DNA from 2 places in the Phytopseudomonas argentinensis genome. Region 1 is predicted to be linked to the other one. Evidence: predicted binding sites of a transcription regulator. Region 1 holds the regulator's gene; the other holds the start of a gene.
What was found. The regulator LexA, encoded in region 1, represses DNA repair genes until DNA is damaged. The targets are predictions, from matches to a motif close to CTGTNTNNNNANACAG.
Positions count from the first base shown of each region.

Region 2: a site for LexA is predicted at 2,438-2,453, ahead of recN (DNA repair protein RecN). Genes of this name have one in related genera too.

Region 1 is NZ_CP056087.1:2,330,253-2,334,625, forward strand. It holds gene topA (type I DNA topoisomerase) at 1-925, shown strand, start outside; gene SA190iCDA_RS10430 (DUF6586 family protein) at 980-1,501, shown strand; gene SA190iCDA_RS10435 (hypothetical protein) at 1,641-1,877, shown strand; gene sulA (SOS-induced cell division inhibitor SulA) at 2,039-2,494, opposite strand; gene lexA (transcriptional repressor LexA) at 2,506-3,117, opposite strand; gene SA190iCDA_RS10450 (TetR/AcrR family transcriptional regulator) at 3,368-4,069, shown strand; gene nagZ (beta-N-acetylhexosaminidase) at 4,237-4,373, shown strand, end outside.
Region 2 is NZ_CP056087.1:1,592,556-1,596,928, forward strand. It holds gene SA190iCDA_RS06985 (outer membrane protein assembly factor BamE) at 1-154, opposite strand, end outside; gene fur (ferric iron uptake transcriptional regulator) at 251-658, shown strand; gene recN (DNA repair protein RecN) at 742-2,415, opposite strand; gene grpE (nucleotide exchange factor GrpE) at 2,592-3,158, shown strand; gene dnaK (molecular chaperone DnaK) at 3,258-4,373, shown strand, end outside.

The DNA of each region.
Region 1 (4,373 bases):
CGAGCGCGAGTGGAAGCACCTGCTCGACGAGTTCTACGGCGACTTCAAGAAGAAGCTCGAAGTGGCCGCCGACGGCGACCACGGCATGCGTGCCAACACGCCGACCCTGACCGATATCCCGTGCCGCGAATGTGGCCGGCCGATGATGATCCGCACCGCCTCCACCGGCGTGTTCCTCGGCTGCTCGGGCTACGCCCTGCCGCCGAAAGAGCGCTGCAAGGCCACCATCAACCTGGTGCCGGGCGACGAGATCGCCGCCGATGACGAGGGCGAGTCGGAATCGCGGGTGCTGCTCGGCAAGCATCGCTGCCCGATCTGCGCCACGGCGATGGACGCCTACCTGCTGGACGAAACTCGCAAACTGCATATCTGCGGTAACAACCCGGATTGCGCGGGCTATGAAATCGAGCAGGGCCAGTTCCGTATCAAGGGCTATGAAGGCCCGAGCCTGGAATGCGACAAGTGCGGCAGCCAGATGCAGCTCAAGACCGGCCGTTTCGGCAAGTTCTTCGGCTGTACCAACAGCGAGTGCAAGAACACCCGCAAGTTGCTGCGCAACGGCGAGCCGGCGCCACCCAAGATGGATGCGGTGAAGATGCCGGAGCTCAAGTGCGAGAAGGTCGACGACACCTACGTGCTGCGCGATGGCGCGTCGGGGCTGTTCCTGGCTGCCAGCCAGTTCCCGAAGAACCGCGAAACCCGGGCACCCCTGGTACTCGAGCTGTTGCCGCACAAGGACGAGATCGATCCGAAGTACCACTTCCTGTTCGATGCGCCGGCGCGCGATCCGGAAGGCCGTGCGGCAGTGATCCGCTACAGCCGCAAGACCAAGGAGCAATACGTACAGACCGAAGTGGACGGCAAGCCTACGGGCTGGAAGGCGTTCTTCGACGGCGGCAAGTGGAAGGTCGAAGACAAGCGTTGATCCGTGCTCGGTGCGCGCGTCATGCGCGCACCCGAGGCTATCTGGAGAGTGCATATGGCTGGCGAACTGTATACCCGTACCAATCAGAAGATCTTCTACGCCGGCCTCTCCCTGGAGTCCTGGCGCAAGGCCGAAGAGGGGCGGGCCATGAATGCCCAGGCGCTGGTGCAGGCCGAGCGCGAGGCCACGCTGTTTCATCTGTACGGTGCGTTGCTTGGGCTGTGCCATGAGGTTGCCGGCTTCTACCGTTTGCCCAACAGCAGCGCTGCCCGTGCCGAAGTGCTGCTGGATCGCCAGAACCTGAACGGGGCGCCAAGCCCGGAGCTGGCGGAACTGGTCGAGCTGGCCGAAAACCGGCAGACCTGGCTTGGGCAGCTTCTGGCTGCCCATGCCGAGCTGTTCAAACCGCCGCGTCCGCCCCGCGAGCCAAAGGGCGATCCCAACGCCTCCGCCCTGATCGAGGCGGTAAGCCTGGGCGATGAGCCGCCGCTGCTTGAGCGCGAAACCCTGGAAGGCTGGCGGCAGGAACTCAAGGCGCTGGCCCAGCGTTTTCGTGTCGGGCTCAGCGAGTGGTAAGCGTCGCCCGATATTGAGCCAAAGCCGTTTGGCATCTGGCGGCTTTTTCATCAACCGATCAGGCGGGCTGGCTGTTACACTGTACGGCCTTTTGTGGCACGCCTCCTCGAGACGCTGCCCTTCGTGGAGAATCCGAGTTATGCCTACGTCTTTCCTTGAAATCGTCGAACTGCCCGATGGGCGCATCGCCCTGCGTCGCGCCGACGATGAGGAAGCACTGGTCGTGCTGGACTTCTCGGAGGATGCCAAGGCGTTCCTGCAGGGCCAGCATGTGGAGGTCGCCAAGGCGATGCTCAATGTCGGCGTGCAAATGGCGGGCAGAATGGCTGAAGGTGATTTCGAGCAGGAAGACGAGCAGCCGCGCGTTTTGCATTAACTACAGGCTGCAGGCCACAAGTTGCAGGCTATAGGCAATAGCGAAAAGCCCCTCCAGCGTGAGGGGCTTTTTCATGGGAACACCGTCCCATGGGCCAAGCCATTCGACGAGTTACCGTACGGCCGGGCACGCTTGCAGCTTGCAGCTTGCAGCTTGCAGCGTCAGCCCAGGCTGATATTCAGGCTTTGCGCCTTGCCGGTGCGCGCTGCTGCTTCGAGCTGCTGGCGTGCATGCTGGGGCAGGGGGTGCAGCCAGCTGACCACGGTGTGGCTGCGGCCAAGCTTCAGGGCTTCCTGAGCCAGTTGCAGCGGGCTCTGGTTGCGACGCGGCTGCAGCAGCAGAATACGCTCACGGTTAAGGCCGGCGTCACGCAGCCAGCTCTGGGTCAGGCTGGCGGGCGGGGCGATCAGGGTCAGCCAGCGTTCGTCATCCTTCTCGCTCAGTTCTCGCAGCATGGGCGCCAGTAGCGTCAGGCAATGCCCAGCGGCACCACGCAGCGACACCTCGCTGAACGCGGCTTCCTGGCTGGTTGGTTCCTCTACAACTGCGAGGGTCGATGCCAGAAAGGCATCGAACAGGGGCAGCTGGTTACGGCTCAACGACTGGGGGAACTGCATGACGCCTCCAATTAGCGGCGGATGACGCCGACACTCAAACCTTCGATGACCAGGTTCTGCTCCTCGAGATTCACCTCGATCGGGGCGAACTCCGGGTTTTCCGCCAGCAACCACACGGTATTGCCTTCGCGCTTGAAGCGCTTGACCGTCACTTCATCGTCGATGCGCGCGACCACCACCTGGCCGTTGCGCACCTCACTGGTGGTGTGCACCGCCAGCAGGTCACCGTCGATGATGCCGATGTCCTTCATGCTCATGCCGCGTACGCGCAGCAGGTAGTCGGCCTTGGGACGGAAGAAGTCCGGGTTGATCCGGCAGGCCTCTTCTATATGCTGTTGCGCCAGGATCGGCGCACCGGCGGCGACACGACCGATCACCGGCAGCCCGTCTTCTTCTTCCTGGTTGGGCTCGAAGCCCGGAATGCGAATGCCGCGGGAGGCGCCCGGGGTCATCTCGATGGCGCCTTTGCGCGCCAGGGCCTTGAGGTGTTCCTCGGCCGCGTTCGGCGACTTGAAGCCCAGGGCCTGAGCGATCTCCGCGCGGGTTGGCGGGTAGCCGTTGTCTTCCAGGCACTGCTTGATGAAGGCGAGAATTTCGCCTTGGCGGGGCGTCAGCTTGATCATGTGAGGCGCTCTGGCTTTTTATACAGTGACTGGGATTATATACAGTAAGTCGTGCTTGGCAATCGGTTGATGCCCGCCGTGTTGATATAAGGCCAGGCAGCGGATGACCGGTAACCCGGGGTAGAGGGCAGCGGCGACGTGCGACGCGCTCGCCAAATGGTGACTGAGCAGCCAGAATACGCCCTGCGCGACTTGACAGTGGCACGCGCTGAAACGTATGTTTCAAACACTTGTTTGTCTGGTGGATGTCATGGCGCAATCGGAAACCGTTGAACGCATTCTCGACGCGGCGGAGCAGTTGTTCGCGGAGAAGGGCTTCGCCGAAACGTCGCTGCGCCTGATCACCAGCAAGGCCGGGGTCAATCTGGCGGCCGTCAACTACCACTTCGGCTCCAAGAAGGCCCTGATCCAGGCAGTGTTCTCGCGCTTTCTCGGGCCGTTCTGTACCAGCCTGGAGCGCGAACTGGACAAACGCCAGAGCAAGCCCGGGGTGACCTTCAGCCTCGAGGAACTGCTCGAGTTGCTGGTCGAGCAGGCCCTGGCGGTCAAACCGCGCAGCGGCAATGACCTGTCGATCTTCATGCGCCTGCTGGGCCTGGCATTCAGCCAGAGCCAGGGCCACCTGCGCAAATACCTCGAAGAAGTCTACGGCAAGGTATTCCGCCGCTACATGTACCTGGTGCACGAAGCGGCACCCGGCATTCCGCCCCTGGAGCTGTTCTGGCGCGTGCATTTCATGCTTGGCGCTGCAGCCTTCAGTATGTCCGGTATCAAGGCGTTGCGCGCCATGGCCGAAAGCGACTTCGGCGTGGACACCTCGATCGAACAGGTGATGCGCCTGATGGTACCGTTCCTGGCGGCGGGCATGCGCTCGGAGAGCGGCGTGACCGATCCGCGTCTGGCGTCGGCGCAGCTCATTCCCCGCCACAAAAGCCCGCCCAGCAAGTCCTGAGGCTTGTCGGTGGGCCTCGGCTGCCCCTAAGCTACCGCCCTTTAGTGCGCCCAGTCCTGCCGGCTGGTTCGTGTCGCCCGTGCGACCGGGAACCCTTTGTCGCGCCATTGTCAGATGGCCATTGGGCGTGATGCTTATCTTCAAGGAATTCTGTTGTGACGACTCCCCTGTATGGCTCCCTGATGGTGGATATCGCCGGTCCCTGGCTGACCGCCGAGGATCGCCAGCTGTTGCGCCAGCCCGAGGTTGGTGGCCTGATCATCTTTGCCCGCAATATCGAGAACCCGCGGCAGGTGCGGGAATT
Region 2 (4,373 bases), 740 kb from region 1:
GGGTCATTCCAGGGCGCAACTGGTCTATCATATCCTGCGTGACGACATTGCCCTGTTGGATGTCGATTTTATAAACCCCGGGGAATGAGCAGCCGGCGAGTGCGATGAGCCCCATGAAGGTGAGGCTGGTCAGCAGGAGTCTGGTTTTTTGCATCGGTGGGCGTCTTCCACTATCTTGGCTGGGCAACGTAAACCCCGATCATACCCGCAATAAGGGAAGCTGCGAAGCGCTTCCGCGAGAAAGCAGACCATGGTTGAAAATAGCGAACTGCGCAAAGCTGGCCTGAAAGTAACCCTGCCACGGGTCAAAATCCTGCAGATGCTCGACTCTGCCGAGCAGCGTCACATGAGTGCAGAGGATGTCTACAAGTCGCTGATGGATGCGGGCGAGGATGTCGGTCTGGCAACCGTTTACCGCGTTCTGACCCAGTTCGAGGCGGCTGGCCTGGTGGTGCGCCACAACTTCGATGGCGGCCACGCCGTGTTCGAACTGGCCGACGGCGGTCATCACGACCATATGGTGTGCGTGGATACCGGTGATGTAATCGAATTCTTCGATGCCGAGATCGAGAAGCGCCAGAAGGAAATCGTCCGCGAGCACGGTTTCGAGCTGGTGGATCACAATCTGGTGCTCTATGTGCGCCGTACCGCCAAGTAAGTGCGTCGGTTGACGAACAAAGGCGACTCAGGTCGCCTTTTTCATGCCTGGGGAAAATGATTCGCCCCAGGTGTCCGCGGTGATCAGCCCTGCGCGTTGCTGACCAGTTTGCGGGCGTGGGCCAGGGATTCATCGGTGAGGTCGATGCCGCCCAGCATGCGCGCGACCTCCTCGATGCGCTGGGTCTCGTCCAGCTTGCTGACCGCGGTACGGGTGGCGTTGCTGCCCCGTACCTTGTGCACGAACAGGTGCTGGTGGCCTTGCGCGGCGACCTGGGGCAGGTGGGTCACGGTCAGCACCTGGCCGCGCTCGCCCAGGCGGCGCAGCAATTGCCCCACCACCTCGGCGGTGGGGCCACCGATGCCCACATCCACTTCGTCGAACACCAGGGTCGGGACGCGTGAGGTCTGTGCGGTGATGACCTGAATGGCCAGGCTGATGCGCGACAATTCGCCGCCCGAGGCGACCTTGGCCAGTGCCTTGATCGGTTGCCCGGGGTTGGCGCTGACCAGAAACTCGACCTGCTCCAGGCCGTTGGCATTCGGCTCGCTGCCTTCGATGGGTTGCAGCTGGATGCTGAAGCGCCCACCCGGCATGCCCAGGGTCTGCATTTCCTTTTCCACGGCCTTGCCCAGTTTACTGGCAGCCTTCTGCCGCTTGGCGCTGAGCTCGGCGGCCTTTTCCTGATAGTGGCGGCCGTAGGCGGCGAGCTCTTCGCCCAGGCGCTCGGCAGCCTGGTCATCGGCATTCAGGCCTTCCAGTTCATCGAACAGCTGCTGCTGCATCGCAGGCAGTTCGCTGGGGTGAATGCGGTGCTTGCGCGCCAGGGTGTAGATGGTGTCCAGGCGTTCTTCGAGTTGCTGCTGGCGCTCGGGGTCGGCGTCGAAGTGGTCGAGAAAACGGTTGAGTTCGCCCACCGCTTCTTCAACCTGGATCTGCGCGCTGGCCAGCAGGTTGGTGGCTTCGTTCAGTGCCCCCGGTTGGCCCTGCAGGCCGCTCAGGCGATTGAGGCTGGCGGTGAGTACCGACAGCACGTTGCCGGCGTCGCTCTCACTGCATTGGTCGATGACCTGGCGGCAGGCGCTGAGCAGGCTTTCGGCGTTGGTCAGGGCCTTGTGGTCCTGTTCCAGCTGCTCCAGTTCGTTGTCGCCCAGGCCGAGGTTCTCCAGTTCTTCGAGCTGATAGCTGAGCAATTGGTGCCGCGCGCGCTGCTCGTCGCCCTGGGAGGTCACGCGCTCGAGCTCGCTGCGGGTCTGCTTCCAGCGTTGCGCAGCCAGCTGCACCTGACGGGCCAGCTCCTGAACGCCGGCGTATTCGTCGAGCAGGCGGCGATGGGTATCGGTCTTGAGCAGCGACTGGTGTTCGTGCTGGCTATGGATGTCGATCAGCAGTTCGCCCAGCGCCTTCAAGTCGCCCAGTGGGCAGGGCGTGCCATTGATGTAGCCGCGCGAGCGGCCTTCGGCGGTGATCACCCGGCGCAGGATGCACGGGCCATCGTTGTTCAGGTCGCGCTCGGCGAGCCAGGCGTGGGCTTCGGGAATGTCGCCCAGATCGAAGCTGGCGAGGATGTCGGCCTTGTCGGCGCCGGGGCGCACCACGCCGCTGTCGGCGCGATCACCCAGGGTCAGACCGAGGGCGTCGAGCATGATCGATTTACCGGCGCCCGTTTCGCCGCTGATGACGCTCATGCCTCGATCCAGTTCCAGATCCAGGTGTTCGACGATGGCGTAATTATGAACGGACAGGTGCACCAGCATGGCGAGGCCTCTCAGGGTTAGTCTGGTTATTTATACAGTGGTTTGCCTCGAGGTGGCAATACGCTCGCGAGTGGGTATCGGAAAGTGAGGTCAGCCCTTGAAACCCTACAAATCGTCCTTATATAGCCGGCAGACGCGCGAGTTGAGGCTCGTCGAATCATTTAGAGGAGAAATGCATGGCTGACGAACAGAACCTGGATCCGCAGACTTCCGAAGCGCAAGCGAACGACGCGGCGCCAAGCGAAGACCTGGCTGCTCGCGTGCAAGCGCTGGAAGAGCAACTGGCGGCTGCGCAGGATCAGTCGCTGCGCATGGCTGCCGATCTGCAGAACGTGCGCCGTCGCGCCGAGCAGGATGTCGAGAAGGCGCACAAGTTCGCCCTCGAGAAATTTGCCAATGACCTGCTGCCGGTGGTCGACAGTCTGGAGCGTGGGCTCGAGCTGTCGAGTGCCGATGACGATTCGATCAAGGCGGTACGCGAGGGCATGGAGCTGACGCTCAAGCTGCTGCTCGACACCCTCAAGCGTCACCAGCTGGAAGCCATCGATCCCCATGGTGCGCCGTTCAACCCGGAGCATCACCAGGCGATGGCCATGCAGGAGAGCACCAACGTGGAGCCCAATAGCGTGCTCAAGGTGTTCCAGAAGGGCTACCTGCTCAACGGTCGCCTGCTGCGCCCGGCCATGGTCGTGGTCAGCAAGGCGCCGGCCGAAACGCCGCCGTCGATCGACGAGCAGGCTTGAAATCGGCGGGCTCAGCCCCATTTAGTAAGTCAAGCGTATTAGTGCTACCGCAGCGGTCACGACAACGCTGCGGATATATCAAAGTTTCGGGAGAGTGAAATGGGCAAAATCATCGGTATCGACCTGGGGACCACCAACTCCTGCGTCTCCATTCTTGAAAACGGTAACGTCAAGGTCATCGAGAACGCCGAAGGCGCACGTACCACGCCGTCCATCGTCGCCTATGCCAACGACGGCGAGATCCTGGTCGGTCAGTCGGCCAAGCGTCAGGCGGTCACCAACCCGCACAACACCCTGTTCGCGGTTAAGCGTCTGATCGGTCGTCGCTTCGAAGAAGACGTGGTGCAGAAAGACATCAAGCTGGTGCCTTACAAGATCGTCAAGGCCAGCAACGGTGACGCCTGGGTGCAGGCCAGCGGCAAGGACATGGCGCCGCCGCAGATCAGCGCCGAAGTACTGAAGAAGATGAAGAAGACCGCCGAGGACTACCTGGGCGAGCCGGTCACCGAAGCGGTGATCACCGTTCCGGCCTACTTCAACGACAGCCAGCGTCAGGCCACCAAGGACGCCGGCCGCATCGCCGGTCTGGACGTCAAGCGCATCATCAACGAGCCGACCGCTGCCGCCCTTGCCTACGGTATGGACAAGGCCAAGGGTGACCACACCGTCATCGTCTATGACCTGGGCGGCGGTACCTTCGACGTGTCGGTGATCGAAATCGCCGAAGTCGACGGTGAGCACCAGTTCGAAGTACTGGCCACCAACGGCGACACCTTCCTGGGTGGTGAAGACTTCGACATGCGCCTGATCGACTACCTCGTCGACGAGTTCAAGAAAGAGTCGGGCATGGACCTGAAGAACGATCCGCTGGCTCTGCAGCGCCTGAAGGAAGCTGCCGAAAAAGCCAAGATCGAGCTGTCGTCCTCGCAGTCGACCGACGTCAACCTGCCGTATATCACTGCAGATGCCACCGGTCCGAAGCACCTGAACGTGAAGATTTCCCGCGCCAAGCTGGAGTCGCTGGTCGAGGATCTGGTCAGCCGTACCATCGAACCTTGCCGCATCGCGCTGAAGGACGCCGGTATCGACGTCAGCAAGATCGACGACGTGATCCTGGTCGGCGGTCAGACCCGTATGCCGCTGGTGCAGAAAGCCGTTTCCGACTTCTTCGGCAAGGACGCACGCAAGGACGTCAACCCGGACGAAGCCGTGGCC